Regions from separate parts of the Brachybacterium sp. B718/18 genome, predicted to be linked through region 2. Evidence: predicted binding sites of a transcription regulator. Region 2 holds the regulator's gene; each other region holds the start of a gene.
What was found. Region 2 encodes HrcA, which represses chaperone genes, less so after heat shock. Its sites were predicted from a motif close to TTNGCACTCGNNNNNNNCGAGTGCNAA; they were not measured.

Region 1 (9,863 bases), on a different contig from region 2:
ATGCAGAAGGGCACCCCGTACATCGCGATCGACGGCACCCAGTTCGGGGAGTGGACCACCGAGGGTGCGTTCCTCGCGGCGGTGCAGGCCGCGGGCGGCTCGACGGCCTCCGACGCGGGCGGCGCCGAGGCCTCCGACGGCGGCGAGGGCTGAGCCCCGGTCGAGGCGGGCGACGAGTTCGCTAGGATCTGGGGCCGGTCGGGCATCCGATCGGCCCCTTCCGCTGGAGTGGCGCAACGGTAGCGCACCTGTCTTGTAAACAGGTGGTTGCGGGTTCGAATCCCGTCTCCAGCTCTCTTCGGCCGGACGCCATGCCGGTCTTCCGTTCCCCGGGATGGGGAGTTCTCCCCAGTGCGGCTCGGATGTTCCCGGCCTAGGCTCGGAGCCTGCGGCATCAGGGGGATGCCGCCTCGCCGCGCTCCGCTGCGGCGGTACGAGTTCGGGGGAGCACCGATGATCATCTGGCGAGGCTGGGGCGTCCTGGCCGTCCTCTATATCGCGCTCTGCGCGGCGCTGCTCGGCGGGCTGCTTGGCGCGTCGGTGCTGCAGTCCTCGGCGGCGGCCGGGCCGCTCGCGGGGATCGGCATCGCGATCGGCGGGGCGCTCGCCACCGCCCACGGCTGGTACCTCAACATCATCGGCCCGCGGAAGCGGTCGCTGGCCTGGGCCGAGGTGGAGAAGCGCCGGCTGACACGCGCCGCCGACGAGGGGACGCTCGTGATCGGGAACGTCCGACCGTCCAGCCGCGAGGAGGCGCACGCCCTCGTCGATCAGGTGCTGGAGAACGGGAAGCGCCAGATCGGCCGGCACGGCCCGCACTCCGTGTTCTGGATCCCGATGGAGGTGATCGGGATCCTCGCGATCGCGGGAGGCGTCGTGCTCGCCGTCGCGACCGGGATCGTCGCGCTCAGCGCCTGATCAGAAGGTCTCGTAGGTGCCGCGGCTGACCATGAAGCCGTGCCCGGAGCGCACGTCCCAGCAGGTCATACCGTCGTCGCGGCTGGTGCAGGCGACATTCCCGTCGACCGCGGTCTGGCCGTACTCGAGCGTCTCCGCGCCCTCGGCCCCGACCGTCCCCTCGCAGTCGAGGGCGACCTCCTCGCCGGTCGCGCGGATCGTGAACGGGGAGTCGCCGCAGTCCTCGACGTCCTCGTCGTAGCGAGTCTCCTCGAGCGAGCAGGCGACGGTGTCGCCATCGAGCTCGCAGCGGATGTTCCCCGTGGGCGACTGCACCGCGGACATCTCTAGGGCGTCCTCCGGAGCGGGGGAGACAGGGTCCTCGGTCGGGGACGCGGACTCTTCCGCAGGGCTCGAGCCCTCCGCGGGCTCCTCCGCCGCCGTCGTGGAGCTGTCGCGCTCGTAGCCCTCCTCGTCACCGTTCAGCCAGGCGCGGCCCACGAGACCGCCGACCACGAGCAGCACGAGCACCAGCACCAGGCAGCCGCCGCAGGCGAACCACATCCGGCGATCGCGTCGGCCCTCGCCGTCGTCGGCCTGCGGTGCCGGGGCCGCCGGGAGGGCGGCTGTCGGGGCGCCGTACGCCGGGCCGGGCGCGGGGGCCGGTCCGGACGCCTCGCGGTCCGGGGCCGACGGGAGCGGCACCACGCCGGAGGAGTGCGCGATCCGCACCCCCCGCGGCCGCGGCCGCAGTAGGGGCCGGCGGCTCCTGCGGAACAGGGGTCCAGGCGGCGGTCGCCTCCGGATCCGCCGCGGACGGGGTCGAGTCCGGGGCGCTCGCGAGGTCGCCCCAGGCGGAGGTCTCGGGACCGGACTCGAAGGCGGGCGAGTCCGTGACGATCGGGTGGCGGCGGGTGGCGTCGGGATCCGCGGACGGCTCCGCGCCCTCCGCGCCCTGCGCCCCCTCCGCGTGGTCGAGCGCCTGGCGCGCCTCGGGGGAGGTGGCGAGGATCCAGTCCCTCGCCACCTGCGGCGTGGCGGGGTTCAGGACCAGCGGCACCTGCAGCTCGGGGTGGTGCTGGGCCAGCTCGAGGAGCCGTTCAGGGCTCGTCGCGGGGTCCGCGGCCTCCTCGGCGGTCGTCCGGGGCTCTGCCACCGTGCTCTCCCTTCGTCGCGCGGCGCACCGGCGGCGTCGCGTCGACCGACGAGGATGGCACAGGTGCCCGGACGCCGGCAGGGATCGGGAAGCGTCTCGGACGCAGATCACTGCCGCCGTCGGGGCCAGACGAGCGCGGTGTCCTTCGGGGCGGATCAGCCCTCCGGGGCCACCACGGGCAGGGCCGTGGTGGACGTCATCGGCTCGCCGTGAGCATCCAGGGGGCGCATCTTGAGCCAGAAGTAGCCGTGACCGGCGAGGGTCAGGGTGAGCGAACCGTCGGCCGTCACCGCCGGGAACTCGTGGCCGCCGAAGAGATCGCGGATCGTGCGCCGCTCCATGCCGACCAGGTCCAGGGTGGAGGTCACCGGCTGGGCCGACAGGTTGAAGACGCACAGCAGGGTCTCGGCGTGCTCCTCCGCGTCCTCGCCGTGATCGGCCCCGTCGTAGGTGCGGGTGAAGGCCAGCACCCGCTCGCTGTCCGCGGCGACCGCCCGGTACGCGCCCATGCCGAAGGCGGCGTGCTCACGACGCACCGCGAGCATCCAGCGCACGAAGTGCAGCAGCGAGCCGGAGTGCGCCATCTGCGCCTCGACGTTCACGGTCACGTAGTGGTGGACCAGGTTCTGGATCACCGGGAGGTACAGCTTGCCCGGGTCCGCGATCTCGCTGAAGCCGGCATTGCGGTCCGGGGTCCATTGCATCGGGGTGCGCACCGCGTCGCGGTCCTCGAGCCAGATGTTGTCGCCCATCGCGATCTCGTCCCCGTAATAGAGGAACGGCGAGCCGGGCAGGGACAGCAGCAGGGCGTGGATCAGCTCCAGCTCCGAGCGGGAGTTGTCCAGCAGCGGGGCCAGACGCCGACGGATGCCGACGTTCGCCCGCATCCGCGAGTCCGGCGCGTACCAGCCGAGCATCGCCGAGCGGTCCTCGGGCGAGACCATCTCGAGGGTCAGCTCGTCGTGATTGCGCAGGAAGGTTCCCCACTGGGCGCCGCGCGGGATCTCCGGGGTGTCGGCGAGGATGTCGATGATGTGCCGGGCGCTGCCCTCGCGCAGCGCGTAGAACAGCCGGGGCATCACCGGGAAGTGGAAGCACATGTGGCACTCGGGCTTCTCCGGGGTGCCGAAGTACTCGACCACGTCGGCCGGCCACTGGTTCGCCTCCGCGATGATCACGCGGCCCGGCCAGTGCTCATCCACGTACGCGCGCAACTCGGCGAGGAACTCGTGGGTCGCCGGGAGGTTCTCCCCGTCGGTCCCCTCCTCCTCGAAGAGATAGGGGATCGCATCGGCGCGGAAACCGTCGATGCCCTTGTCGAGCCAGAACCGCACCACGTCGAACATCGCCCGGCGCACGGCGGGGTTCTCGAAGTTGAGGTCCGGCTGGTGGGAGAAGAACCGGTGCCAGAAGAACTGCCGGCGCACCGGATCGAAGGACCAGTTGCTCTCCTCCGTGTCCACGAAGATGATCCGGGCGTCGGAGTACTTCTCGTCGGTGTCGGACCAGACGTAGAAGTCGCCGTAGGGCCCCTCCGGGTCCGACCGCGACTCGAGGAACCAGGGGTGCTTGTCGCTGGTGTGGTTCATCGGCAGGTCGATGATCACGCGGATCCCACGACGGTGCGCCTCGGAGACCAGCCGCTCGAAGTCGGTGATCGAGCCGAACTCGGGCAGCACCCGCTCGTAGTCGGAGATGTCGTAGCCGCCGTCCCGCAGCGGGGAGGCGAAGAAGGGTGGCAGCCACAGGCAGTCGATGCCCAGCCACTGCAGGTAGTCGAGGCGCTCGATGAGCCCGGTGAAGTCGCCGGTGCCGTCCCCGTTGCCGTCGGCGAAGGCGCGCACGAGCACCTCGTAGAACACGGCGCGGCGGTACCAGTGGGGGTCGTAGTCGACCCCGGGGCCCTGCGGTGAGAACTGGGAGAGGTTCAGGGGCATCGGGTCCTCCGCATGGACGGGGCGAGGGCGTCGCCGACGGGACGGGCACTCCCAGCCTAGAGCCCTCCGTACCATGGGCGCAGGCCCGACGCGGGCGTCGGGGAGATCAGGAGGGGACGAGGGGACATGGGGCAGTCGGATCAGGGATGGAGCGGGGGCGGGACGGTTGGGGGGCCGTCCTCGCCGTCCTGGGGACAGCAGCCGGGCCAGCAATGGGGGCAGGCCCCGGGCGGCCCCGCTCCGTCCGGCGGAGGACGCTCCCGGCTGTGGATCGTGCTCGGCTGCGTCGGTCTCGTGGTGGTCCTGCTGATCGTGGCGATCACGGGCGGGATCCTCGTGCTGGTCTCGCAGCGGGGCGGCGGTGAGAAGGAGACGAGCTCCGCGCCGCAGACGACCGTCTTCGAGACCGAGGACTTCCGCCTCGAGTACCCCGCGGACTGGGTGACCCACGAGGTCACCGAGGAGGATGCGGGCTTCGGCACGCTCCTGCACATCACCGACGTGGAGATCCCCCCGGAGGACGAGCTCGACCACTACCCGCCCAACAGCCTCGAGGTGTACCAGTTCGAGAGCGTCGTGCACGCCGAGGTCGAGTGCGAGATGCAGGCGATCTGGGCGGGCTTCGGCTGGGACGAGTCCGGGGACGACGGCGTCCTCGAGGACCCGCAGCTCGGCGGCCGCCCGGTGCACGGCTACACCAAGTCCGGGCAGCACGACGGGGCCGACGCGATCTCCGAGGGCTTCTGCGCCGACGTCGGCGACGAGATCGTGCAGGTGGTCGTCGAGACGCACGGCTCCACCGAGATCTCCCCCGCCCTGCGCGAGATCCTCGCCAGCTGGACCTGGGTGGGAGAGGGCTGAGGACGGACCCGCGGACCGGGCGGGGCGGCCGGTTCGGCGCCCGCTCGCCTCAGCGCACCGTCCAGTCGATCTCTGCGCCGCCCTGCGCACGCAGCAAGGCATTGGCCTGCGAGAACGGGCGAGACCCGAAGAAGCCGCGCGAGGCCGAGAGCGGGCTTGGATGGGGACTCGCGACGTGCGGCACCTCGCCCAGCAGCGGGATCAGCGACTGCGCGTCCCGGCCCCACAGGATTGCGACGAGCGGTCCGCCGCGATCCACGAGGGAGCGGATCGCGAGCTCCGTGACCTCCTCCCAGCCGCGGCGGCGATGGGAGGCGGCCGCGCCCGGTCGCACCGTGAGCACCCGGTTCAGCAGCATCACGCCCTGGTCCTGCCAGGAGGAGAGATCGCCGTGGGCGGCCGGGGCGATCCCCAGGTCAGATCGCAGCTCGGTATAGATGTTCGCGAGGGAGCGCGGCAGCGGCCGCACGTCCCGCTCGACCGCGAAGCTCAGCCCGATGGGATGGCCCGGCGTCGGGTAGGGGTCCTGGCCGACGATCAGCACCCGCACCTCGGAGAGGGGGCGGGTGAAAGCCCGCAAAACGCGGTCCCCGGCGGGCAGGTAGCCGTGCCCCGCCTCGACCTCGCCGCGGAGGAACTCCCCGATCGCGTGGATCCGCTCCTCGGCGGGGGCCAGGGCGGCGGCCCAGTCGGGGGCGATGATCTCGGCGAGCGGCTGCGGCATGCCGCCAGTCTGCCAGGCACGTCACCCTCCGGCGCGCCGGAGCGGGACGGCGCGAGCGGCCGCGTACTGTCGATCCATGCCCGTCCCGTCCCCCTCCGCGTCGTCGCCCTCCCCGCGCGACCCCGCCCCGGAGCTGTCGGCGCAGGAGCTCGCGATCCTCGCGCTCGAGGGGCGCACCTTCCGCTACGTCGGCGCGAAGGAGCGGGCGATCCGTGAGGAGATCGGCATCTCCAAGGTCGCCTACTACGTGCGGCTCAACGCCCTGCTCGACGATCCGCGGGCGCTCCGCGCGGCCCCGGCCCTGGTGCACCGGCTGCGCGGCCGACGGGTCTCGGAGCACGGCGAGATCCCCCGCCGCGGCGGCGACCGCGTCGCCTGACCCGCGCGCCCCGTGTCCCCTCGGACACTCCTGATGGGCGTGGGTTCCACGGCCCTCCCGGGGGGAGCGGGTTTAATGGGCCCGTGGCAGATTCCCAGTACCCCTACCCGCCCGACCGATTCGACGACGAGGCGGACGCCGTCGCGTTCCACGGCGCCCACCGCGCCGAGGAGCCGTTCTGGCGCCAGAACCTGCTCTACATCATCATCATCGCGGCGGCCCTGGTGCTGCTCGTGGTGCTGCTGTTCCTGATCGGGAACCTCGGCGGCGGGGGAGGGGACGACCGCTCCCAGGAGCCGACCACCGCCGCGGAGACCACCGTGGAGGAGACCACCGGCGAGGAGTCGGCGGAGGAGTCGGCCTCGGAGGAACCCGCCCCCGTGGCGGACAAGACCGTCCCCGTGCTCGTGATGAACGCGGCGGGCGTCGACGGCCTCGCCGGCGACTGGCGCGACACCCTCGAGGAGAGCGGCTGGGAGGACGTCCAGATCCAGACCGCCGACACGCAGCAGCAGGAGGCCGTGGTCTTCTACCGCGACGAGGCGGACGCCGAGACCGCCCAGGCCCTCGCGCTCGAGGTCGGCGCCGGTGAGGCGCGGCAGAGCGACGAGTTCCAGAACCGGATCACCTTCCTCGCGGTCGAGTCCCCGGGCGCCGGTGCCGAGGAGGGCGACGGCGAGGGCTGAGCCCCCGCTGTGCGCGGTTCCTCCCGGAGTTAGCACTCTCGGGCCGAGAGTGCTTATGATGAGCTGGCACTCGTCGCTCGAGAGTGACAGCACTCGCGAGCGACGGGCCAAGAGCATTCCGGCCCCGTGAGGGACCCGTCGTCGTGGGACATGAACACGGCGGCTGGTGCCGTCCGTCGCGGGCACAGGGTCGGGTGGACACCACACCACACGGGAGAGATTCCACAATGGCCAAGCTCATCGCATACGACGAGGAGGCCCGGCGCGGCCTCGAGCGCGGGATGAACCAGCTCGCCGACGCCGTCAAGGTCACCCTCGGCCCCAAGGGCCGCAACGTCGTGCTCGAGAAGTCCTGGGGCGCCCCCACGATCACCAACGACGGCGTCTCCATCGCCAAGGAGATCGAGCTCGAGGACCCCTACGAGAAGATCGGCGCCGAGCTCGTCAAGGAGGTCGCCAAGAAGACCGACGACATCGCGGGCGACGGCACCACCACCGCCACCGTCCTGGCTCAGGCGCTCGTGCGCGAGGGCCTGCGCAACGTCGCCGCCGGCGCCAACCCGATCGCGCTCAAGCGCGGCATCGACAAGGCCGTGGCCGCCGTCTCCGAGACCCTGCTCGCGCAGGCCAAGGAGATCGAGACCAAGGACCAGATCGCCAACACCGCCGCCATCTCCGCGGCCGACCCGGCCATCGGCGAGCTCATCGCCGAGGCCCTCGACAAGGTCGGCAAGGAGGGCGTGATCACGGTCGAGGAGTCCAACACCATGGGCCTCGAGCTGGAGCTCACCGAGGGCATGCGGTTCGACAAGGGGTACATCTCGCCCTACTTCGTCACCGACGCCGATCGCCAGGAGACCGTGCTCGAGGATCCCTACATCCTCCTGCTCTCCTCCAAGGTCTCCACCGTCAAGGATCTGCTGCCGCTGCTGGAGAAGGTCATCCAGTCCGGCAAGCCGCTCGCGATCATCGCCGAGGACGTCGAGGGCGAGGCCCTCGCGGTGCTCGTCGTCAACAAGCTCAAGGGCTCCTTCAAGTCCGTGGCCGTCAAGGCCCCCGGCTTCGGCGATCGCCGCAAGGCGATGCTCGAGGACATGGCCATCCTGACCGGCGGCCAGGTCATCGCCGAGGAGGTCGGCCTCAAGCTCGAGACCGCGGGTCTCGAGCAGCTCGGCCAGGCGCGCAAGATCGTCGTCACCAAGGACGAGACCACCATCGTCGAGGGCGCCGGCGAGGCCGACCGCATCGCCGGTCGCGTCTCCCAGATCCGCACCGAGATCGAGAACTCGGACTCGGACTACGATCGCGAGAAGCTCCAGGAGCGCCTCGCGAAGCTGGCCGGCGGCGTGGCCGTCATCAAGGCCGGCGCTGCGACCGAGGTGGAGCTCAAGGAGCGCAAGCACCGCATCGAGGATGCCGTGCGCAACGCCAAGGCCGCCGTCGACGAGGGCATCGTCGCGGGCGGCGGCGTGGCGCTGCTGCAGGCCGGCAAGGACACCTTCGCCACCCTCGCGCTCGAGGGCGACGAGGCCACCGGCGGCTCCATCGTCAAGGTCGCCATCGAGGCACCGCTCAAGCAGATCGCGGTCAACGCCGGCCTCGAGGGCGGCGTCGTGGCGGAGAAGGTCAAGAACCTCCCCGTCGGTCAGGGCCTGAACGCCGCCACCGGTGAGTACGAGGACCTGCTCGCCGCCGGCATCATCGATCCGGTCAAGGTCACCCGCTCCGCGCTGCAGAACGCGGCGTCCATCGCGGGCCTGTTCCTGACCACCGAGGCCGTCGTGGCCGACAAGCCGGAGCCGGTCAAGGCTCCCGCGGGCGGCGACGACATGGGCATGGGCGGCATGGGCGGCATGATGTGATCCAGCCTCACGGCTGATTTCTGCCGCTCCCCCCGGAGCGACCTGCGGGCCCCGATCCTCTCCGGAGGGTCGGGGCCCGTCGGCGTTCCCCCCGGTTCCCTGGTGCTCCGTTGCCCTGGTGCTCCGCTGACCTGGTGCTCTGGTGCTCGTGGTCGTCTGCTGGAACTCCGCGCCCGGCGTGACCTCAGGCTCTGTAGGGCCTTGAGCTCACGCCTGGCACGGAGTTCCAGCAGGGCAGGGGCGGGCGAGGGTCGACCCCGGGGAGCTGCTGCGCGAGGATGGAGGGATGACGATGCGGAGCGACGACGCCCTGACCACCGGCCTGACCACCCGCCCGACCACCGGCACGACCCCGACGCCGACGACTGACCCCACCCCAGCGCCTGCGACCCTGCGCGTGCTGACCCAGAACCTCCGCTACGCGGACCCGTCGGTGCCGCCCGAGCATCCGGACCACTGGCCGAGCCGCGCCCCGGTCCTCGCCGAGCTGCTGCGCGCGGCCGATGCCGACGTGATCGGCACCCAGGAGGTGCTCGCCGCCCAGATCCCGCTGCTGGACGAGGTGCTCGGCGCGACCCATCTGCGACTGGGTATCGGCCGCGAGGGCGGCGGCCGGGGGGAGCACAACCTGTTGCTCCTGCGGCGGGAGCGCTTCGACCTGCTGGACTGGGACCAGTTCTGGCTGTCGGAGGATCCGGCGCGGATCGGCTCGCAGGGCTGGGACGGGCACTGCCCACGGATCGCGGTGTGGGCGCGGGTCCGGGACCGGTGGACCGGCGGGGAGCTGGTCTTCGCCGTCACCCATCTCGACCATGCGGGGGAGCGGGCCCGGGAGAAGGGTGCGGGACTGCTCGCTCAGCGACTGCGGGAGGCGGCGGACGGCGCGCCGACGCTGCTGATGGGAGACTTCAACGCTGCCGGCGGGGACAGCACGCCGTGGCGGGTGCTGCGCGATGCGGGCTTCGCGGACGCGCACGACGTCGCCGAGATGCAGGTCGGCGAGGACATCGGCACGTTTCCCGACTACGACGCGCCGAAGGTGGGCGGGACCCGGATCGACTGGATCCTCACCCGGCACCTCGCGGTCCAGGAGTACGAGGCGTCCGTCCCCCGGCGGCAGGGACGGGCCGCGAGCGATCACGCGACGGTCACCGCGCGCGTGCGGCCGACGGAAGCCTGAGCGTCCGGCTCACATGTCGCGCGCGGAGGTGACCAGCTGCGTGCCGTCGACGCACGATGCGGTCAGCTCGAGGACGTCGCCGGCCGCGGAGATGCTCGCGCTCTGCGCGAGGCCGGGCTGCACCTCGACCCAGCCCCCGCGCAGTCCTCGACCTCTACGCCGAGCGCCGCGGCGAGTCCGG
Region 2 (9,863 bases):
GGATCTTCAAGGCCGTCTACGCCTACTCGCGAGAGGTGCGCGAGCAGTACGCGGCCGAGCGCTCGCAGGCGCTGCCCGACGGCGCCTTCGGCGAGAACCTCGTCACCGCCGGTCAGGACACCGACGGCACCGTGATCGGGGAGCGGTGGCGCATCGGGTCGGCCGAGATCGAGGCGACCTGCCCGCGCAATCCCTGCGGCACCTTCGCCGCCTGGATGGGGGACCGCCGCTGGGGCCGACGCTTCACCGAGGGCGGCCACGCGGGCGCCTACTTCCGGGTGCTCGTCGAGGGGGAGACCCGTGCCGAGGACGCGATCGAGGTGGTCTCCCGGCCCGAGCACGGTGTGAGCATCGCCGACTCCTTCCGGGGGCTGTCGCCCCAGCAGGCGCGCGCTCTGCTGGACTGGGCACAGGACACCTCCACGGTGCTCTACGACTCCCTGGTCGGCGCCGCGCAGAACGCCCTCATCCGGGCCGACGGGGACGCCCGCTTCCCGGACCGCCTGCGCTCCACCGGCCGCGGACTGGGGCTCGGGATGGGGCTGTGACAGCCGGGGCGACGGCGATGACGGAGACGGCGGGCAAGGACCTCTCCGTCTACGTCCACGTCCCCTTCTGCGCCGTGCGCTGCGGCTACTGCGACTTCAACACCTACACGGCGACCGAGCTCGGCGGCGGCGGATCGCAGCGCGAGTACCCCGACAACGCCCGGGCCGAGATGGATCTGACCCTCGCGGCGGACCGCACGGCCGGCTACGAGTACGACGAGATCTCCACCGTCTTCTTCGGCGGCGGCACCCCCACCCTGCTGCCCGCTGACGACCTCGTCGCCATGCTCGATCACCTGCGCTCCCTGATCCCGCTGGCCCGCGGGGCGGAGGTCACCACCGAGGCGAACCCCGACTCGGTTACCCGCGCCTCGCTCTCGCGCCTGGCCGAGGGCGGGATCACCCGCGTCTCGATCGGGATGCAGTCCGCCGTCCCCTCCGTGCTCGCGACCCTGGACCGCACCCATGACCCCGAGCGGGTGCCGCAGGTGGTGCAGTGGGCGAAGGACGCCGGGCTGCAGGTGAGCCTCGATCTGATCTACGGCACGCCCGGCGAGACCCTCGCGGATGTCGAGACTTCCGTCCGGGCGGCGCTCTCCTGCGAGGTCGACCATCTCTCCGCCTACTCTCTGATCATCGAGGGGAACACCGCGATGGCGCGGCAGCTGCGCCGCGGCGAGCTGCAGGCCCCCGACCCCGACGACATGGCTGACAAGTACGAGCTCGTCGACGATCTGGCGAGCGCGGCCGGACTGTCCTGGTACGAGGTCTCCAACTGGGCCCGCACCTCGGAGCACCGCTCCCGCCACAACCTCTCCTACTGGCAGGGCGGGGACTGGTGGGGGATCGGCCCCGGCGCGCACCGCCACCGGGCCGGCCTGCGCTCCTGGAACGTCAAGCACCCCAGCCGCTACGCGCGGATGCTCGCCGACAGCGAGCTGCCAGTGGCCGACTCCGAGCAGGTCGCCGCGGAGGACCGCCTCGTCGAGCGGATCATGCTCGAGCTGCGCATCGCCGACGGCCTCGCGGTCGAGGTCGTGCCCGCGGAGCGCAGGGACATGCTCGCGGTGCACCGCGACCGGGGCCATCTCGATCCCGAGGCCCTGGCGCACGGCCGGGCGGTGCTGACGCGCCCCGGGCGTCTGCTCGCCGATGCCGTGATCCGCGACCTCGTGCCCTGAGCCCATGGTCGGTCGTCGCCGCCGGGACACCGGTGCGTCGGATCCGGTGGCTGCCGGGTCCGTCGGCGCGCGGACTGGCTCCATGACGCCTGCGACCGGATCCCGCCCGACCACGATCGACGAGTACCTCGACGCGCTGGAGGAGACCGCGCTCAGCCGGATGTGCGCGCTGCGGGCCCTGGTGCGCGAGGAGCTGCCCGAGGCGACCGAGGCGGTCACGTGGGGAGCGCCCGCCTTCCTCCACGCGCGCGGCACCATCCTGCTCGTCGTCAGCGCACATCCCGCCCATGCGAACTTCACCGTGACCCCGAGCGCCAAGGAGGCGTTGGCCTCCGAGCTCCAGGGGCTCGAGACCGGGAAGGGCAGTGTGAAGCTGCCGTACGCGGATCCGCTCCCGGAGCAGGTGCTTCGTCGCCTCGCCCGGCGCCGTCTCGCCGAGTTCGAGCAGGACGCCGTCCCCTGGATGTGACGCGCCGCGGCGGAGCGACGCGTCCGCCCCGGCTCCGTGCGGCACGACCGACCACAGCGACGAGCCCCCGCGACCCTGTCGGGTCCCGGGGGCTCGTCGTGCTCGGCGGAGCGAACAGCTCAGCGTGCGGAGCGGGCGATCACTTCACGAGGCGGATGTTCAGCGGGTAGTTCCACCACTCGCCCTGGTTCGCCTTCACGGCGCCCAGGATCGCGAAGACGATGTGCAGGATGGCCGGCACCGCCACGAGCACATACAGCACTGAGCCGATGCCGAAGGTGACGATCGCGATGATCGTGATGACGATGCTCAACGCGATCTCGGCGATGAACACGGCGATCGCGGCGTTCAGAGCCTCCGCGGCGTTGAAGCGGATGAAGCGGTTGCGGTCCTTGTAGACCAGGAAGATGATCAGCGGCCCGAGCCATCCGAGGAATCCGGCGCCGATCACGTAGCCGACGATTGTGGAGAGCTGCGCGAACATCGACCACAGCTTGGCGTCCGAGTCGCTCGCGGGCTGACCGGGGAGCGGGCCGGGGTAGACGCCCTTGATATGGGCGGGGGCCTGGTCGAAGGACATGGGGGCTCCTGAGGTGGGATGGGCGGGCTGCTGCGGGGCGGGGCCCGCCGTCGCGGCCTGCGGGGCGGCGTAGGCCGGCTGGGGCGACGGAGCGCCCGAGGGCTGGGTCGCCCCCGCGTGCGGGTCGGAGGCCGCGGGCGCCGCGAACGGGTCGGATGCTGCGGGCGCCGCGAACGGGTCGGCCGACGGGGCCGGCTCGGCCGAGGCCCCGACGGGCTGGGTGGATGCGGCCGGGAACTCCGGTGCGGCGTAGGCCTCGGACTCGCGGGCGAAGGGATCGTGCGGGTGCTCGGACTGGCTCATGGTGGACTCTTTCCTCGGGCCGACCCGGATGGACCGGCAACTGTGCGTTGTGGCCAGCCTAACGACCGCTCTGCGCGTCGTCACCGGGGTGGGCCTCCCCGGTCACCGGGGGTTTTCCCCCGCGACCTTCGTCGCGCCCCGGGCGTTCAGTCCACGGTCACGAAGTCGATGAGCTCCTCGATGCGCCCGGACAGCGTCGGCTCGACATCGGCGTAGGAGCGCACGGTCTCGAGGATCCGCTTCCAGCCGAGGCCCACGTCGTGCTTGTCCCCATGCGGCCAGCCGAGGGCGGCGAGGGTCCCGATCTTGATGTCGGTGCCCTTGGGGACGTGGGGCCATCGGTCGAGGCCCACCCGCGCGGGCTTCACGGCCTGCCACACGTCCACGTACGGGTGGCCGAGCACGATTACGTTCCCCGCCGCACCGGGCAGGCGCATCACCTGCTGCGCGATGCGCGACTCCTTGGAGCCGGTCACCAGGTGGTCCACCAGGATCCCGAGGCGCCGGGTGGGGGAGGGAGCGAACTCCTGCACCCGTTCGACGAGGTTGTCGGCGCCCTCCAACTGCTCGACGACGACGCCCTCGATGCGCAGGTCATGGCCCCACACCTTCTGCACCAGCTCGGCGTCATGGGTGCCCTCGACCCAGATCCGGGAGGCGCGGGCGGTGCGGGCCCGTGCGCCCTCGACATACACCGAACCGCTCGCAGAGCGCTTGCGCACAGGCGCCTGCTGGGCGACGGCCCGGGTGAGCACGACGGGCTTCCCGTCGATCATGAACCCGGGACCCAGCGGGAAGGTGCGGCGCACCCCGCGGCCGTCCTCGAGCTCGACCACGAGCTCCCCGGCGATCTTCTCGACCCGGGTCACCGCCCCGGTGAAGCCGGTCGAGGCCTCCTCGACCACGAGATCGCGGCGGGCGGGCACCTCGGTCGCCACGGGGCGGCGGCGATGGTGGGTGGGCGGGGTCGAGGACAGCACGTCTCGGCCGTACCGGTCGGGGAAGGAGGAGGCTGCAGGCACGCCCGGCACGATACCCCCGTGGCGAACGCCTCCCGGGAAGCACCGCGCGGGGCGCGTAGGATTGGCACTCGGCGGCCCCAAGTGCCAGCCCGTCGGCCGTCCGACGGGTCCGCACCGCGGCCCGCCCGCAGCACAGCACATCGGAGCCAGCACATCGGACCCACAGCGGGTCCCCGCCCGTCGGAGGTGAGAGGAACGGACAGCCGCAAGCTGCAGATCCTCGGCGCCATCGTCGAGGACTACGTCGCCACCCGCGAACCCGTCGGGTCGAAGTCCCTGCTCGAGCGCCACGAGCTCGGCGTCTCCGCCGCGACGGTGCGCAACGACATGTCCGCCCTCGAGGAGGAGGGGCTGATCCACCAGCCCCACACCTCCGCGGGCCGCGTCCCCACGGACAAGGGCTACCGGACCTTCGTCGACCACGTCGCGACGGTCAAGCCGCTCTCGCCGCCCGAACGCCGCGCGATCCACGCCCTGCTCGAGCAGTCCGGGGACGTCGAGGAGCTCCTCGCCCGGACGGTGCGCCTGCTCGCGCAGCTCACCCAGCAGGTCGCGATGGTGCAGTACCCGGCCCGCCGACAGGCGCGGGTGCGCCACGTCGAGCTGGTCAAGGTCGCCGAGTCCCTGCTGCTGGTGGTGCTGATCCTCGAGTCGGGCCGCGTGGACCAGCGCACCATCCCGGTGACCCCGGGGCGCGACGCCGAGTACTACGCCGGTCTGCGCGACGCGCTGAACCGCACCGTCGCGGGGCGCGAGGTCACCGACCTCTCCGCCCCGCTCGGGGACCTGCTCGAGACCGTCAGCCGCCCGGACCGCGACTCCGCCCGTGAGGTCGCCGAGGCGCTCGTCGCCCTCGCCGCGGCCCGGGTCGAGGACCGGATCATGCTCGCGGGCACCGCGAACCTGGCCCGCAGCGCGGAGGACTTCGCCCGCGACGTCGAGCCCCTGCTGGACGTCCTCGAGGAGCAGCTGGTGCTGCTGCGGCTGTTCACCGAGATGCACGCCTCGCCGGGCGCGGTCGAGGTCCGCATCGGATCCGAGCTGCGCGAGTCCGCGCTGACCCAGGCCGCGGTGGTCGGGGCCGGCTACGGCGCGGGCTCCCATCTGGCGATCCTCGGCCCCTCCCGGATGGACTACGTCACCGGCATCTCCACGGTGCAGGCGATCGCGCGGTACGTGTCGCGCTACCTCGAGTGATCGCCGTGCGGAGGTCCGTCTCCGCCTCTCTGTCTCTGCTCCCACCCACCCCGCAAGGACCCCACTGGTGAACGACGACTACTACGAGCTCCTCGGCGTCTCCCGCGACGCCTCGACCGAGGAGATCAAGAAGGCCTACCGCAAGCTCGCGCGCAGCCTCCACCCCGACGTCAACCCCGATCCCGAGGCGGCGGAGACCTTCAAGAAGGTGTCCCAGGCCTACGAGACGCTCTCCCATGCGGACAAGCGCCGCCAGTACGACATGGGCGGCGGCCCGGGCATGGGCGGCGGCTTCCCCGGCGGCTTCGGCGGCGGCGCCGGCTTCGACATGGGCGACATCTTCGACATGTTCGCGGGTGCCGCGGGCATGCGCGGCCGCGGCCAGGGCCCAGTGCCCCGTCAGCGCCGCGGCGGCGACGTCCTGCGCCGCATCCGCATCGACCTGCGCGACGTCGTCTTCGGCACCGAGCAGAAGGTCACCTTCCGCACGGCGGCGCTGTGCGAGCGCTGCTCCGGCTCCTGCTGCGAGCCGGGCACCAGCCCCACCCGTTGCACCGCGTGCAACGGCTCCGGCCACGTGCAGCGCGTCGCCCAGTCGCTGCTGGGCCAGATGGTCACGATGGCGCCCTGCCCCACCTGCGGCGGGCACGGCGACGTCATCGAGTCCCCCTGCACCGGCTGCTCCGGGCACGGCCGCACGGCCTCCGATCGCGAGGTCACCGTGCGCGTCCCCTCGGGCGTCGAGCACGGCACCCGCATCCAGCTGCGCGGCGAGGGCGAGGTCGGCGAGGCCGGCGGACCCTCCGGCGACCTGTTCGTGGAGCTCTCCGTCTCCGAGCACGACACCTTCGACCGCGACGGCGACGACCTCGTCACCACGATCGCCGTGCCGATGACTTCCGCGGCGCTCGGCGCGACGGTTCCGCTCGAGACCTTCGACGGCATCCAGGAGATCGACGTGAAGCCCGGCTCGCAGCCCGGCGACCAGATCACCCTCAAGGGCCTCGGCGTCACCCCGCTGCGGCGTGAGCGCCGCGGCGACATCCGGGTGGTCCTCGACGTCGACGTCCCCACCTCGCTCAGCGACGAGGAGCGCTCACTGCTCGAGCAGCTCGCGGCGCTGCGGGGCGACGAGACCACGCGCAGGAAGGGCCACGGCCCCTTCGCGAAGCTTCGCGACCGCCTGCGCGACCTCTGAGCGGAGCACCACGCCGATGCCCACGACCCCGCCCGGCTTCCTGATCCTCGACGACGCCCTCGCGGGCACGCGGGAGGGCGATGCCCTCCTGCTCACGGGGGAGGAGGGGCGGCATGCCGCGAAGGTCGCCCGGATCGGCGCGGGGGAGACGGTCCTGCTCACCGACGCCCCGGGCCGCCAGGTCCTCGCCGAGGTGACCGCCGCCCGCAAGGAGCAGCTGGATCTGCGCCTGCTCGCCGACCCGAGCCCGGCGATCCAGCGCCTGCCGCGGCTCACCCTGGTCCAGGCCCTCGCCACCGGAGGCCGCGACGAGCAGGCCGTGGAGTCCGCGACCGAGCTCGGCGCGGACCGCCTCGTCCCCTGGATCGCCCAGCGCTCGGTCTCCGTGTGGCGCGGGGAGAAGCTCGCCAAGGGCCGGGCGAAGTGGGAGTCCACGGTGCGTGCGGCGGTCAAGCAGTGCCGTCGGCCCGGGATCCCCGAGGTGGGCGAGGCGGTGACCACGAAGGAGCTGCTGCGCCAGGTGCGCGAGCTCGCGGGGGATGGCGCTCTCGTGCTCGTGCTGCATGAGCAGGAGTCCGTCGGCTTGATGAGCCTGTCCGAGGAGCTGAGCGGGGCGAGCGAGGCCGGTGTCGAGGAGATCCTGGTGATCGTCGGCCCTGAGGGCGGCATCGCCCCCGAGGAGCTCACCGGCCTGCACGAGGCCGGGGCCCGCTCGGTGCTGCTGGGCCCCGAGGTGCTGCGCTCCTCGACCGCTGGACCCGCCGCGCTCGCGGTGCTCAGCGCGATGGTGGGTCGCTGGGGCTGAACGACCTGGGGGAATCTCCTGTGCGGCGCGCCGCGCCGTGGAAGGATGCTTCGGGTGATCATCGCCGAGAACCTGGTCAAGGAGTTCAGCCGTCCTCGACGAGCAGTGGGCCGTTTCGCGGGGGTCCGGTCCTTCTTCAGTACCGACAAAGTCGTCTCGCGCGCCGTGGACGACGTCTCCCTGCGGATCGATGACGGGGAGATCGTCGGATACCTCGGGCCCAACGGCGCCGGGAAGTCCACCACCATCAAGATGCTCACCGGCATCCTCGTGCCCACCTGGGGCCACGTCGAGGTGGAGGGGATCGTGCCCTGGAAGGACCGCCGCGCGAACGCCCGCAACATCGGCGCCGTGTTCGGCCAGCGCAGCCAGCTGTGGACGGACCTGCCGCTGCGGGAGTCCCTCGAGCTGATCGCGAAGCTCTACGGCCTCTCGCCGGAGGAGCACCGTCGCTCGCTCGACGGCTTCGTGGACCTGCTGGACATGGGACCGTTTCTCGACACCGCAGTGCGCTCGCTCTCGCTGGGCCAGCGCATGCGCGGCGACATCGTCGCCGCGATGCTGTACCGCCCGCCGGTCCTTTACCTCGACGAGCCGACCGTGGGCCTGGACGTCGTGGCCAAGGCCCGGATCCGCGACTTCATCGCCGAGCAGAACCGCACCGAGGGCACCACGGTGCTGCTGACCACCCACGACATCGCGGACATCGAGCAGCTCGCCCGGCGCGTGGTGATCATCGACGAGGGCCGCATCCTTTACGACGGCGGCCTGGACGCCCTCCGCGCCCGCTACGCGCCCTTCCGCGAGATCGTGGTCAGCGCCCCGGAGATTCCCGAATCCATCTCCCTGGAGGGGCTCGAGCTCACGCGCCTGGTGCCCGCCGGGGACGAGCTGCGGGGCACCTTCCGCTTCGATCCTGCCGTGCTGCCCGCCCCGACGGCGATCGGGCGCCTCACCGGGGCGCTGGAGATCACCGACCTCTCCAGTCGGGAGCCCAGCGTCGAGGACGTGATCCACCGGATCTACACCGACCGGGGCGTCGCGCCGTGAGCGCGAGCGCCGTGGCCCGCGCCGGCACCCGCCTACCCGCCGCGCAGGTGCGGGCCGGCCTGAGCGCCTCCGTCGGCCACGCCGCCCGGGCCCAGTTCGCCTTCCGCGCCTCCACCTGGACAGGCATCGTGGGATGCACTCTCCAGGTGGTGCTGGTGCACCTGGTGTGGACCGCGGTCTACGGGGGTCGCAGCGATGTGGCCGGGGTGGCGCAGGGCGATGCGGTCACCTACGCGGTGCTCGGCGTGCTCACCACCACGGTGTTCCAGCCCTTCGCCTTCGACTCACTGCTGGGCCGGCTGCGCACCGGAGCGATCGCCTTCGACGTGATGCGCCCGATCTCCGCCGTGCCGGTCGCGCTGGCCCGCCAGCTCGGCGGCGCGATCGGCCAGCTCCCTGCCGTGGTGACCGCCCTGATGGTGGGCCTCGTGCTCGGCGCGATCGCCCTGCCGGGCAGCTGGCTCTCCGGCCTCGCCTTCCTGCTCTCCCTCACCCTCGGGTTCGTGCTCTCGCTGCTGGTGAACTTCACCGTGGGGCTGGTGGGCTTCTGGACGCTCGAGACCGGCGGCGCCTTCATCATCTACCGCATGCTCGCCCAGTTCTCCTCGGGGGCGCTGATCCCGCTGTGGTTCATGCCGGACTGGCTGAGCGGCGCCCTGGCCCTGCTGCCCTTCTCCGCGCAGGTGTTCGTGCCGCTGTCGATCTACGTCGACACCGCGCCGGGGTGGCACACCGCGGGCGCGATCGGGCTGCAGCTTTCGTGGATCGTGCTGATCGCGGGACTCGCCTCCCTGGTGTGGTCCCGAGCGATCCGTCGGCTGGTGATCTTCGGTGGCTGAGGCGAGGGCGCCCCGCGGGACGGTGGCCGACAGGGCGGGGACCGGGACCCTCGCCCGGCCCGTGCCGCTGTGGCGCACCTACACGATCCTCCTCGGCGCCACCTGGCGCAGCATGCGCGTGCACCGCGTGAACCTCGTGATGACGTTCCTGGGCAGCGCCGCCCTGCAGGGCACGCAGCTGGCCTTCATCGGCGTGCTGCTGGGCGCCTTCGGCACGATCGCCGGCTGGAGCGTGGCCGAGGTCGCGTTCCTGTACGGTCTGCGGCTCACTGCCCACGGCGTGTGCACCATCAACTTCGGCCAGCATCGGGGGAGCGCGCAGGTGGTGCGGGACGGCGACTGGGACCGGTACCTGCTGCGTCCGGCCTCGCCGCTCATCCAGCTGCTCACAAGATTCTTCAACCCGGGAACGCTCGGGGACCTGGTGCTCGGGCTCGCGATCCTCTCGGTCGCCGCGACCCGGCTGGAGCTGGACTGGTCGCCGTGGATGATCGCCTTTGTGGCCGCTGCCGCCGTGAGCGGCGGACTGGTCGAGGCAGGGCTGCAGATCGGGATCTCCGGGCTGGACTTCCGCATGGGTCCCACCACCCGGATCAAGGACACGATCGATCGCGTCCTCACAGATTTCGGCGCCTACCCGATGACGATCTTCGGCACCGTCGGGACCTGGA
Region 3 (9,863 bases), on a different contig from region 2:
TCGTCCTCGACGGCAGCGACAACTTTCCCACCCGCTATCTCGTCTCCGACGCCTGCGAGATCCTCGACCTCCCCCTCGTGTGGGGGTCGATCCTCGCCTTCTCGGGCCAGGTCAGCGTCTTCTGGGGTGAGGACGGCCGGGGCGTCACCTACCGCGACGTCCACCCCGTGCCGCCGCGACCGGGGGAGGTGCCCAGCTGCGCCGAGGCGGGCGTGCTCGGCATGCTCTGCGGGACCATCGGCGCGTCCATGGCGATGGAGGCGGTCAAGGTCCTCACCGGGATCGGGGAGCCGCTGCTGGGACGCCTCGCCCTCTACGACGCGCTGCGCGCCCGCTGGGACGAGCTGCCGCTGGCCCGGGACCCGCAGCGCACCCCGGTCACCGCGATCGAGGACCTCGAGGCGACCTGCGGCCTGCCCGGACCGGGGGTCGCGGAGGCCGGGACTGGGAGGTCGGGGGAGCCCGGGGCCGGGGAGTCCGGGGGAAGCAGGGCCGTCCCCGAGGTCACCGCCGCCGAGCTCCCGGCCCTGATGGCCGACGGGGTGCGGGTGGTGGATCTGCGCGAGAGCACCGAGCTCGGGGTCGGCCGCATCGCGGGCGCGGAGCACCTGCCGCTCGGGCGGCTGCTCGACGAGGCCGGCGCGGACCTCGACGGCGCGGTGCTCTATTGCGCCTCGGGCCGACGTTCGGCGAGCGCCGTCCGCTTCCTCGCCGCGCGCGGCATCACGGCGCGCTCGCTCTCCGGCGGCTTCGCCGGGCTCGGCGGCAGCGAGGTGCCGGTGGAGCCAGCGGAGCCAGGTGAGCAGGCGGAGCCGGGGGAGCCGCCGTCTCCGTAGAGCTCAGCCGCCGGCGAAGGGCGGCAGCACGTCGACCCGGTCGCCGTCGGCGAGCGGACGGCTGAGGTCCGGCCGGGCGACGGCGTTGACCAGGAAGCTCGAGCGGGCGATCACCCGTGCCGCCTCGGCGGATCCGTCGGCGGTGAGCGCGGCGACCAGCTCTTCGAGGGTGCGGGCGGGGACCGTCGCGGCGTCGGCTCCGAAGGCGGCTGCGGCACCCGCGAACAGGCGCACCGCGATGGTGGGGGTCGGCGTGGTCATCTCAGCCTCCAATGGCGCTCATGGGTCGGTCCGGGGGCCGGAAGTCGGCGGAGTCCATGCCGTGCCCGGCCTTCTTCCCCCAGTGGGCGGCCCGCCAGCGGCGGGCGATCTCCTCGTCGTCGGCCCCGCCGCGCAGCGCCCCGCGCAGATCGGTCTCCTCGCGCGAGAACAGGCAGGTGCGCACCCGGCCTTCGGCGGTGAGCCGCGTCCGTCGGCAGTCCGCGCAGAACGGCCGGGTCACCGAGGCGATGACGCCCACCCGCCCGCGGGGGCGGCCGGTCGCCCGCTCGGACACCTCGAACAGCTCCGCCGGGGCGCCGTCGCGCGGCTCCTCGACAGGGGTCAGGGCGAAGCGGCCGGCGAGCAGGGCGTGGGCGTCGGCCGCCGTGACCATCCCGTCGCGTTCCCAGATCCGATCCGCGTCCAGCGGCATCTGCTCGATGACGCGCAGCTGGAGGTCGCGGTCGAGGCACCAGTCCAGCAGGTCCGGCAGCTCGTGGTCGTTGACCCCGGGCAGCAGGACGGCGTTGACCTTGATCGGCGCGAGCCCGGCGGCGCGGGCCCCGTCTATGCCGGCGAGGACGCGGTGCAGCAGGGGCCGACGGGTCAGGCGCTCGAAGGTCTCCGAGACCACCGAGTCGAGAGACACGTTGATCCGGTCCAGTCCCGCCTCGCGCAGTCCCGCCGCACGATGGTCCAGGCCGATCGCGTTGGTGGTCAGCGAGATGTCGGGGCGGCGCTCGAGCGCCGCGACCCCGGCGACGATCTCCTCGAGATCGGGGCGGGTCAGGGGCTCCCCGCCCGTGAAGCGCACCTGCTCGATGCCCAGTCGCTCGACGCCGATCCGCACCAGGCGCACGATCTCCGCGGGGGTCAGCAGGTCGTCCCGGCCCAGGAAGGTCAGGCCCGAGGCGGGCATGCAGTAGGTGCAGCGGAGGTTGCAGAAGTCCGTCAGCGAGAGGCGCAGATCCGTCGCGGCGCGCCCGAAGCGGTCGGCGAGCGCGGGGGTGGCCGGTCGGTCCGAGGTGTCGGGGAGGGCGTCCCCGAGGTCGTCGGTGCGACGCGGGACGGGGATCCCGAGGGACACGCGACGGGAGGTCCGGGGTGTCGCCGCGGCAGATGCGGGGGTCGACATGCGCTCACCTCCTGGGCTGCGGACGGTGCCGACGTCCGACCAGGATAGGCCGTGGCACGGCCATACTGGACGGGTGCGCGCCGCGCACCGTGAAGGGCGAGCCGTGGAGGGAGAGGGCGAGATGGCTGGTCGGAGGCGGATCCCGTTGCGCGATCACGTGGACGACGCCGTGGCGCTGCTCGCCGCCGTGCGCGGCACCGAGGTGATCGGGCTCGGTCCGGCGGCCGTGGGGCGCGTCGCCGCCGAGGAGATGCGCTCCCTGGTCGATCTGCCGGGCCTCGACGACTCCCAGATGGACGGCTACGCCGTGGCCGCCGCGGACCTCGCGGGAGAGCGCGCGGAGGTGACCCTCCCGCGGGGGCCGATGATCGCCGCCGGCGACGCGCCGGGACGGCTCGACCCCGGCACCGCGCGGCCGATCATGACCGGGGCCCCCGTGCCCGCGGGCGCGGACCTCGTGATCCCCGTCGAGGAGAGCGAGGAGGGTCGGTTCGGGGCGGGCGAGGGGACCGCGCGGACGACCGTCGTCCTGCGCCCCGCCGATGTCGCCCCGGGACGCTACGTGCGGCGCCGCGGCTCGGACACCCGCCGCGGGGACACCGTGCTGCGCGCGGGCCGCACCCTCACCCCGGCCCGCATCGCCCATCTCGCCGCGTGCGGGCTGAGCGCGGTCGAGGTCCACGCCCCCGTGCGGGTCATCGTCCTCTCCACCGGCTCCGAGGTGCGCCCCGCCGCCGACGGCACGCCCGCCCCGGGTGTCAGGTACGACGCCAACGGGCCCGGGATCGCCGCCGCGCTCGCCGAGGCCGGGGCCGAGGTGGTCCACGTCGGCACCGTGCCCGATGACCCCGCGACCCTGCTGGGGCGGCTCCGGGAACAGGTCGCCGCGCACGACGCGGACCTCGTGATCACCAGCGGCGGCGTCAGCCAAGGTGCCGTCGAGGTGGTGCGCCACGCGGCCGAGCACCCGGGCGTCGTGCTCGCCTTCCCCACCCTCGCCCTGCAGCCCGGCGGTCCGCAGGGCATCGGCACCCTCGAGGTCTCCCCCCGCCGCGTGCCCTGGCTCGCCCTTCCCGGCAACCCCGTCTCCGCCCTGCTCAGCTGCGAGCTGATCCTGCGACCCGCCCTCGGGGCCCCGGACCGTCGGCGCCTGCAGCTGCCGCTCCAGCTCGAGGGTCCGGACGCGGTCGAGGCCTCTCCCGAGGCGCTGGACCAGTACCGGCGGGCGCGCGTGCTGCCCTCGGGGCGGGTGCGCCTCCTCGGCGGGGCGTCCTCGCACCTGCTCGGCGGCTACGCCGCGGCCGACGCCCTGGTGCGGATCCCCGTCGGCGTCGGCGTGGTGCACGACGGCGACCTGCTCGAGACCCTGCTGATCCCTGGAGGAGAGTCATGACCGAGGACCTCTCGCACGTGCGGGCCGACGGCTCCGCCCACATGGTCGACGTGACCGCCAAGCCGGTTACCGCCCGGGAGGCGACTGCGGCCGCCGTGCTCCGCACCCGCGCCGACGTGGTCGCGCGGATCGCGAACGGCGACCTGCCCAAGGGCGAGGCGCTCGCCACCGCGCGCCTCGCCGGGATCCTGGGTGCCAAGCGCACGAGCGAGCTGATCCCGCTGTGCCACCCGCTGCCGCTCACGGGCATCGAGGTGGATCTCCTGCCGCGCGGGGACCGGGTCGAGATCACCGCGACGGTGCGCACGAAGGGCGTCACCGGGGTCGAGATGGAGGCGCTCACCGCCGTCAGCACGGCGGCGCTGGCCCTGTACGACATGATCAAAGCTGTCGACCATCAGGCAGAGATCGGCGAGATCCGGGTGCTCGCGAAGTCCGGCGGACGCAGCGGGGACTGGCACCGCGAGGAGGACCCGCGATGAGGGAGATGCCCGCCCGGCGTACCGACGCCGACTGCGCCGCCCGCGAGGATCCGGGCGCGGCGCCGCTGGTCGTGGGACGCGGCGTCGTGCTCATCGCCTCGACCCGCGCGGCCGACGGGACCTACGAGGACCGCACCGGCCCGCTGCTCGAGAGCTGGCTCCGCGAGCGGGGACTGGATCCGGTGGAGCGCCAGGTCGTGCCCGACGGCGCCGCGGTGGGCAGCGCGCTCGCCGCCGCGATCGGGGCCGGCGCCGACGTGGTGATCACCTCCGGCGGCACCGGGATCAGCCCCACCGACGTCACCCCCGAGCAGACCGCGCCGCTGATCGACCGCGAGATGCCGGGGATCCTCGAGGCGGTGCGTCGGCGCGGCGCCGAGAAGACGCCGACCGCCCTGCTCAGCCGCGGACTCGCGGGCATGGCGGGCCGTACCTTGGTGGTCAACCTGCCTGGCTCCCGCGGCGGGGTGAAGGACGGCATCGCCGTGCTCGACCCGCTGCTGGACCATCTGCTCGAGCAGCGCGACGGCGGCGGGCACGAGGACGACACCGGCACGGAGGGCACTGACCGATGAACGCAGACCCAGCAGCGGACCCGGCCCTGGGCCCCGCCCCCTCGCGGACCCGGCACGCGAGCGTCGGCGAGGGGGAGATCCGGACCACGGACATGGCCGCGGCCGTCGCCGATCCCCGCTGCGGCGCCGTCGTCACCTTCGACGGCGTGGTCCGCGACCACGACGACGGTCGCGGGGTCGCGCGCCTCGAGTACACCGCCCACCCCTCGGCGGAGCAGGTCCTCGCCGAGGTCGCGGGCGAGATCGCCCGGCGTCACCCGGACGTGCTGATCGCCGTCGCGCACCGCGTGGGCCCGCTCGCCATCGGCGACTCGGCGCTCGTGTGCGCCGTCGCGGCCGCCCACCGCAAGCAGGCCTTCGCGGCCTGCGACGAGCTCGTCGACACCGTCAAGCAGCGGGTCCCGATCTGGAAGCACCAGGTCTTCACCGACGGGACGACCGAATGGGTGGCTGCTCTCGGCTGACCCCCAGCTCCGCCACGTCACCTCCCGGCCACCTGGCGCGACTACGGTTCCCGGCATGCGCATCCTCCACTTGACCGACACGCACCTCTACGGCGATCCCGCCGCCCGCCACTACGAGCGGATCGACACCGCCGCCGCCCTGCGCGGCCTGCTGGGCCGGCTCGAGGAGCTCGCCGACGTCGACGTCGTCGTCCACACCGGCGACGCCTCGGAGGACGGCACCGCCGCGAGCTACCGTCTCCTCCACGAGATCCTCGATCCCTTCGCCGCCGGGCTCGGCGCACCGCTCGTCGTGGTCATGGGCAACCACGACGTCTCCGCCGTGTACGGAGAGACCATCGCGGCGGGGGAGCGGGTGGCCGAGAGCCAGGATCGCGTCGTCCCCCTGGAGGGCGGGGCGCGTGTGGTCGTGCTCGACACGAGCGTGCCCGGCGCCGGCTACGGCCATCTCGACCCCGAGCAGCTCGACTGGCTGCGGCGCGTGCTCGCCGAGCCCGCGCCCGGTGGGACCGTCCTCGCCCTGCACCACCCGCCGCTCGTCGCCGCCACGACCCTGCTGCGCGGCCTCGACCTCGACGGGGTCGACGAGCTCGCCGCGGTGCTGGCCGGAAGCGATGTGCGGATCGTGCTCTCCGGCCATTACCACCACGTGATGACCGGGGCGATCGGTGTGATCCCGGTGCACGTCGCACCGGGCGTGACCAACGTCGTCGACCCCGTCGGGGCGGGGGAGAGCGAGCAGTCCCTCGCCCTGTCCGGGGCGAGCCTGATCGAGCTCGGCGAGGGAGTGCAGCGCGTGGTCACCTCGGTGTTCCCCAATGCGGGCGACACCCTCGGCGATCCGGGCGTGCCGGTGTACCGCTTCGACGCCGGCCAGGTCGCGGCGATCGTGGCGGCCGCGGGGCGCTGAGCAGGACGCCGCGGCCCCGCCGGGGAGGTCCCTCGGGCAGGATGTCCCCATGTTCGAGCCGCTGATCGACCGCTGGGCCGAGAAGCACCTCGGCCCGGGCCGTCCCGTGCCCCGCTGGATGCGCGGCCTGCTCGACGAGACCTTCCTCTGGGTCGCCGCCGGGCAACTGCTGCTCGCCCTCCATGTCCCCCGGGAGTCGGTGCGTCGCCTCACCGTGCTGCAGGGGATCCTCGAGGAGTACCGCGACCTGCTGCGGGAGCAGGGCGTCGAGGTGCGCCGCCTCGAGGACGTCCGGACCCTCGAGGACCTCGACGACCTCACCGAGGGGGAGGCGATGCCGAGCCTCCCCGTCGGCCTCCCCGCCGATGCGACCGACGAGGAGACGCTCGCCCTGCTCGCCCGGCAGCTCCCCGCGACCACCCTCGCCCGCTGGATCGAGGACGGCGTCGCGGTGGTCCTCGACCTCGCCGAGCAGACGCTCGAGGGTCTGCGCCGCCGGCGGGTGCGCCCCGATCTCGTCGGGGCAGACCCGGCGGCCGTGCAGGAACTCATCCGGGAGCTGCGGAGGCGGCTCGCCGCGCTCGACCTCCCGGCGCTGGGCCGCGCCGGCTACCCGGTGATGATGCCGCGCCTCGAGGAGGCGGCCCGGGAGATCGAGCAGCTCGACCTGATGCGCGGGCTCGAGGTGGCTCCCCGGGCACCGCGCCGCGGCGAGGTGCAGCGGATCGTCGGGATCCTGCAGGATCTGCCGGCGCCGACCCGTGAGCGGCTGATCCCGGTCTCGGTGCTCCGCTCCCGGCTCGTGCTCGCGCCCCTGCTCGCCCGGGTCCTCGCCGACCTGCGCGCCGGCTGGATCGATCCCGCCGAGCGCCCCGAGCCGCCCTCGGACGAGGAGGCGGCGGCGATACGGGCCCGGGCCGCGGCCGACCGCCGCGAACGGGCGGCGCGGGAGGCGAGCCGCCGGGAGCTGGGCCGTCTCGCCGTGCGGCGCACCGCGATCCGCCTCGCGGCACAGGGAGCGGCGATGCTGATCGTCGCCGCCACCTGGGTGCAGGTATGGGTCCTGGGCACTCAGCCCGACAGTCTCCGGGAGCTCGGCATCCCACGGATCGGGGCGGCCCAGGCGACGGCCCTGCTGCTCGCCCTCGTGGTGGTCGGCGCGCTCGCCGGACCGGCGCAGCTCGGGCGGGACCCGCTCGCGATGCAGGAGAGCCCGACCGGTCGGCTCCGCGCCGACGTGCTGCGCGTCGTCGGCGGCCTCGGCGATCTGCTGCTGCTCGTCAGCTGTCTGGGGGTGTGGGCGCTGCTGCCCACCTCGCCGCTGCGGGGCAGCGAGTGGTACCGCCGGGAGCACGGGGATGCGCTGCTGGCGCTCGAGATCGGCATCGACGGAGCTGTCGGCGCCCTCGACCCCGGGGTCGTGCTGATCATCGGGGTGATCGCCGCCGCGGTGCTGGGGATGATCCTCGGCCACCTCGGGCAGCGTCGCCTGCGACGACGGGCGGGACTCAGCCCCTGAGGCGCGTCCGCGGTGCCTGGCGCGTCAGCGGTTCATGCCCAGGGTGGTCACGCCCTGGTTCGAATGCGCCTTGGTGAGCGCGGCGAAGTTCCCGCCGACCCGACGGCCCGGGACCAGATCGGGGCGCTCGACGTCCTGCCCCTGCATGCGGTCGGCGCCGCGGGAGAAGCGGTGGAGGGTGTCGCGGAGGGAGCGGAGCAGAGTCATGATCGGCAGTTCCTTCGAGTCGGAGCGGGGTGATCGGCCGGGCCCTGGATCGCAGGTGCGCCGGCAGGTTCTCTGCGTCCGTTCTACCGCGCCGGGGACCGGCGGTCACGGGACCGAGGTCCCCCAGTTGCCGGGTTCACAAAAAGGGTGTGAGCTGGGGCTCTCCCGAGCGGCCGCGGGCGACGGTGGGGCGAGGCGAGGACCCGGCGTCGGGGGCGACGACGACGGGTCCGGACCAGGGGTTAGCACTCGTCTTGCATGAGTGCCAGCTCGGTCCTAAAGTAATCGTCGTTGGCAGTCGACGGCCGAGAGTGCCAGAGGCTGCCAGTCAGGGAACGCCCCGTTCGGCACCGCGACGACGACCGGGATCCGCGCTCCCTGGTTCCCCGAACTCATCAGAGTCAACTCTTCATGAAGGAGTGAGCCGCATGTCGGTCTCCATCAAGCCCCTCGAGGATCGCGTCGTCGTCAAGCCGCTCGAGGCCGAGCAGACCACCGCCTCCGGCCTGGTCATCCCGGACACCGCGAAGGAGAAGCCCCAGGAGGGCGAGGTCGTCGCCGTCGGCGCCGGTCGTTTCGACGACAAGGGCGACCGCATCCCCATGGATGTGAAGGTCGGCGACAAGGTCGTCTTCTCCAAGTACGGCGGCACCGAGCTCAAGTACGGCAACGAGGAGTACCTCGTCCTCGGCGCTCGCGACATCCTCGCGATCATCGAGAACTGAGCGAGAGCATCCCTATGGCCAAGGAGATCCTGTACAACGAAGACGCGCGTCGCGCCCTCGAGCGCGGCGTGGACAAGCTCGCCAACACCGTCAAGGTGACGCTCGGTCCCAAGGGCCGCAACGTCGTCCTCGACAAGAAGTGGGGCGCCCCCACCATCACCAACGACGGCGTGACCATCGCTCGCGAGATCGAGCTCGAGGATCCGTACGAGAACCTCGGCGCGCAGCTCGCGAAGGAGGTGTCCACCAAGACGAACGACGTCGCCGGTGACGGCACCACCACCGCGACCGTCCTCGCCCAGGCGCTGGTTCACGAGGGCCTGCGCAACGTCGCCTCCGGCGCCGCTCCCTCCGCGCTCAAGCGCGGCATCGAGAAGGCCGTCGACGCCGTCTCGGAGAAGCTCGGCGAGCTGGCCACCCCGGTGGACGGCAAGGCGCAGATCGCGAACGTCGCCGCGGTGTCCTCCCAGGACCGCGAGATCGGCGAGCTGCTCGCCGAGGCGTTCGACAAGGTCGGTAAGGACGGCGTGATCACCGTCGAGGAGTCCTCCACCACCGCGATGGAGCTGGACTTCACCGAGGGCATGCAGTTCGACAAGGGCTTCATCTCCCCGCACTTCGTAACCGACGCGGACCGCCAGGAGGTCGTGCTCGAGGACGCCCAGGTGCTGCTGCACCAGGGCAAGATCTCGGCCGTGGCCGACATCCTGCCGCTGCTGGAGAAGGTCGTCGAGGGCGGCAAGCCGCTCTTCGTGATCGCCGAGGACGTCGACGGCGAGGCCCTGTCCACGCTGGTCGTCAACAAGATCCGCGGCGCCTTCAAGGGTGCGGCCGTCAAGGCCCCGGCCTTCGGCGACCGTCGCAAGGCGATGCTCCAGGACATCGCGGTGCTCACCGGCGCCCAGGTCGTCACCTCCGACCTCGGCCTCGACCTCAAGACCGTCGGCACCGAGGTGCTCGGCCACGCCGGTCGCGTCGTCGTCACCAAGGACTCGACCACCATCGTGGGCGGGGCGGGCGACGAGCAGGCCGTGGCCGACCGTGTCGCGCAGATCCGTGCCGAGATCGCGAACACCGACTCCGACTGGGATCGCGAGAAGCTCCAGGAGCGCCTCGCGAAGCTGGCCGGCGGCGTGTCCGTCATCAAGGTCGGTGCGCACACCGAGGTGGAGCTCAAGGAGAAGAAGATGCGCATCGAGGACGCGGTGTCCGCGACCCGCGCTGCCATCGAGGAGGGCATCGTGGCCGGTGGCGGCAGCGCCATCGTCCAGGCCTCCGCCATTCTCTCCGAGGATCTCGGCCTCACCGGTGACGAGGCCGTCGGCGCCCGCGCCGTCGCCGTCGCCGTGGTCGAGC

Region 1: the regulator HrcA is predicted to act here: its motif matches at 6,670-6,696, upstream of groL (chaperonin GroEL).
Region 3: the regulator HrcA is predicted to act here: its motif matches at 8,025-8,051, upstream of groES (co-chaperone GroES).

What each region holds. Positions count from the first base shown of each region.
Region 1 covers NZ_JBVDDO010000002.1:4,326-14,188, reverse strand. The annotation lists gene ACZCAH_RS03935 (DsbA family protein) at 1-153, shown strand, start outside; tRNA gene ACZCAH_RS03930 (tRNA-Thr) at 223-294, shown strand; gene ACZCAH_RS03925 (hypothetical protein) at 454-918, shown strand; gene ACZCAH_RS03920 (DUF6636 domain-containing protein) at 919-1,629, opposite strand; partial or broken gene ACZCAH_RS03915 (variant leucine-rich repeat-containing protein) at 1,880-2,053, opposite strand; gene treS (maltose alpha-D-glucosyltransferase) at 2,209-3,990, opposite strand; gene ACZCAH_RS03905 (hypothetical protein) at 4,264-4,851, shown strand; gene ACZCAH_RS03900 (uracil-DNA glycosylase) at 4,901-5,575, opposite strand; gene ACZCAH_RS03895 (DUF3263 domain-containing protein) at 5,652-5,954, shown strand; gene ACZCAH_RS03890 (LytR C-terminal domain-containing protein) at 6,038-6,640, shown strand; gene groL (chaperonin GroEL) at 6,868-8,502, shown strand; gene ACZCAH_RS03880 (endonuclease/exonuclease/phosphatase family protein) at 8,789-9,682, shown strand.
Region 2 covers NZ_JBVDDO010000001.1:409,386-419,248, forward strand. The annotation lists gene ACZCAH_RS01970 (MOSC domain-containing protein) at 1-548, shown strand, start outside; gene hemW (radical SAM family heme chaperone HemW) at 566-1,729, shown strand; gene ACZCAH_RS01980 (iron chaperone) at 1,812-2,198, shown strand; gene ACZCAH_RS01985 (DUF4870 domain-containing protein) at 2,338-3,081, opposite strand; gene ACZCAH_RS01990 (DUF3097 domain-containing protein) at 3,228-4,112, opposite strand; gene hrcA (heat-inducible transcriptional repressor HrcA) at 4,290-5,300, shown strand; gene dnaJ (molecular chaperone DnaJ) at 5,368-6,498, shown strand; gene ACZCAH_RS02005 (16S rRNA (uracil(1498)-N(3))-methyltransferase) at 6,515-7,303, shown strand; gene ACZCAH_RS02010 (ABC transporter ATP-binding protein) at 7,358-8,353, shown strand; gene ACZCAH_RS02015 (ABC transporter permease) at 8,350-9,192, shown strand; gene ACZCAH_RS02020 (ABC transporter permease) at 9,185-9,863, shown strand, end outside.
Region 3 covers NZ_JBVDDO010000005.1:61,095-70,957, forward strand. The annotation lists gene ACZCAH_RS09430 (ThiF family adenylyltransferase) at 1-836, shown strand, start outside; gene ACZCAH_RS09435 (MoaD/ThiS family protein) at 840-1,097, opposite strand; gene moaA (GTP 3',8-cyclase MoaA) at 1,099-2,232, opposite strand; gene ACZCAH_RS09445 (molybdopterin molybdotransferase MoeA) at 2,354-3,625, shown strand; gene moaC (cyclic pyranopterin monophosphate synthase MoaC) at 3,622-4,107, shown strand; gene ACZCAH_RS09455 (MogA/MoaB family molybdenum cofactor biosynthesis protein) at 4,104-4,682, shown strand; gene ACZCAH_RS09460 (molybdenum cofactor biosynthesis protein MoaE) at 4,679-5,146, shown strand; gene ACZCAH_RS09465 (metallophosphoesterase family protein) at 5,202-6,056, shown strand; gene ACZCAH_RS09470 (hypothetical protein) at 6,106-7,575, shown strand; gene ACZCAH_RS09475 (hypothetical protein) at 7,600-7,782, opposite strand; gene groES (co-chaperone GroES) at 8,211-8,507, shown strand; gene groL (chaperonin GroEL) at 8,522-9,863, shown strand, end outside.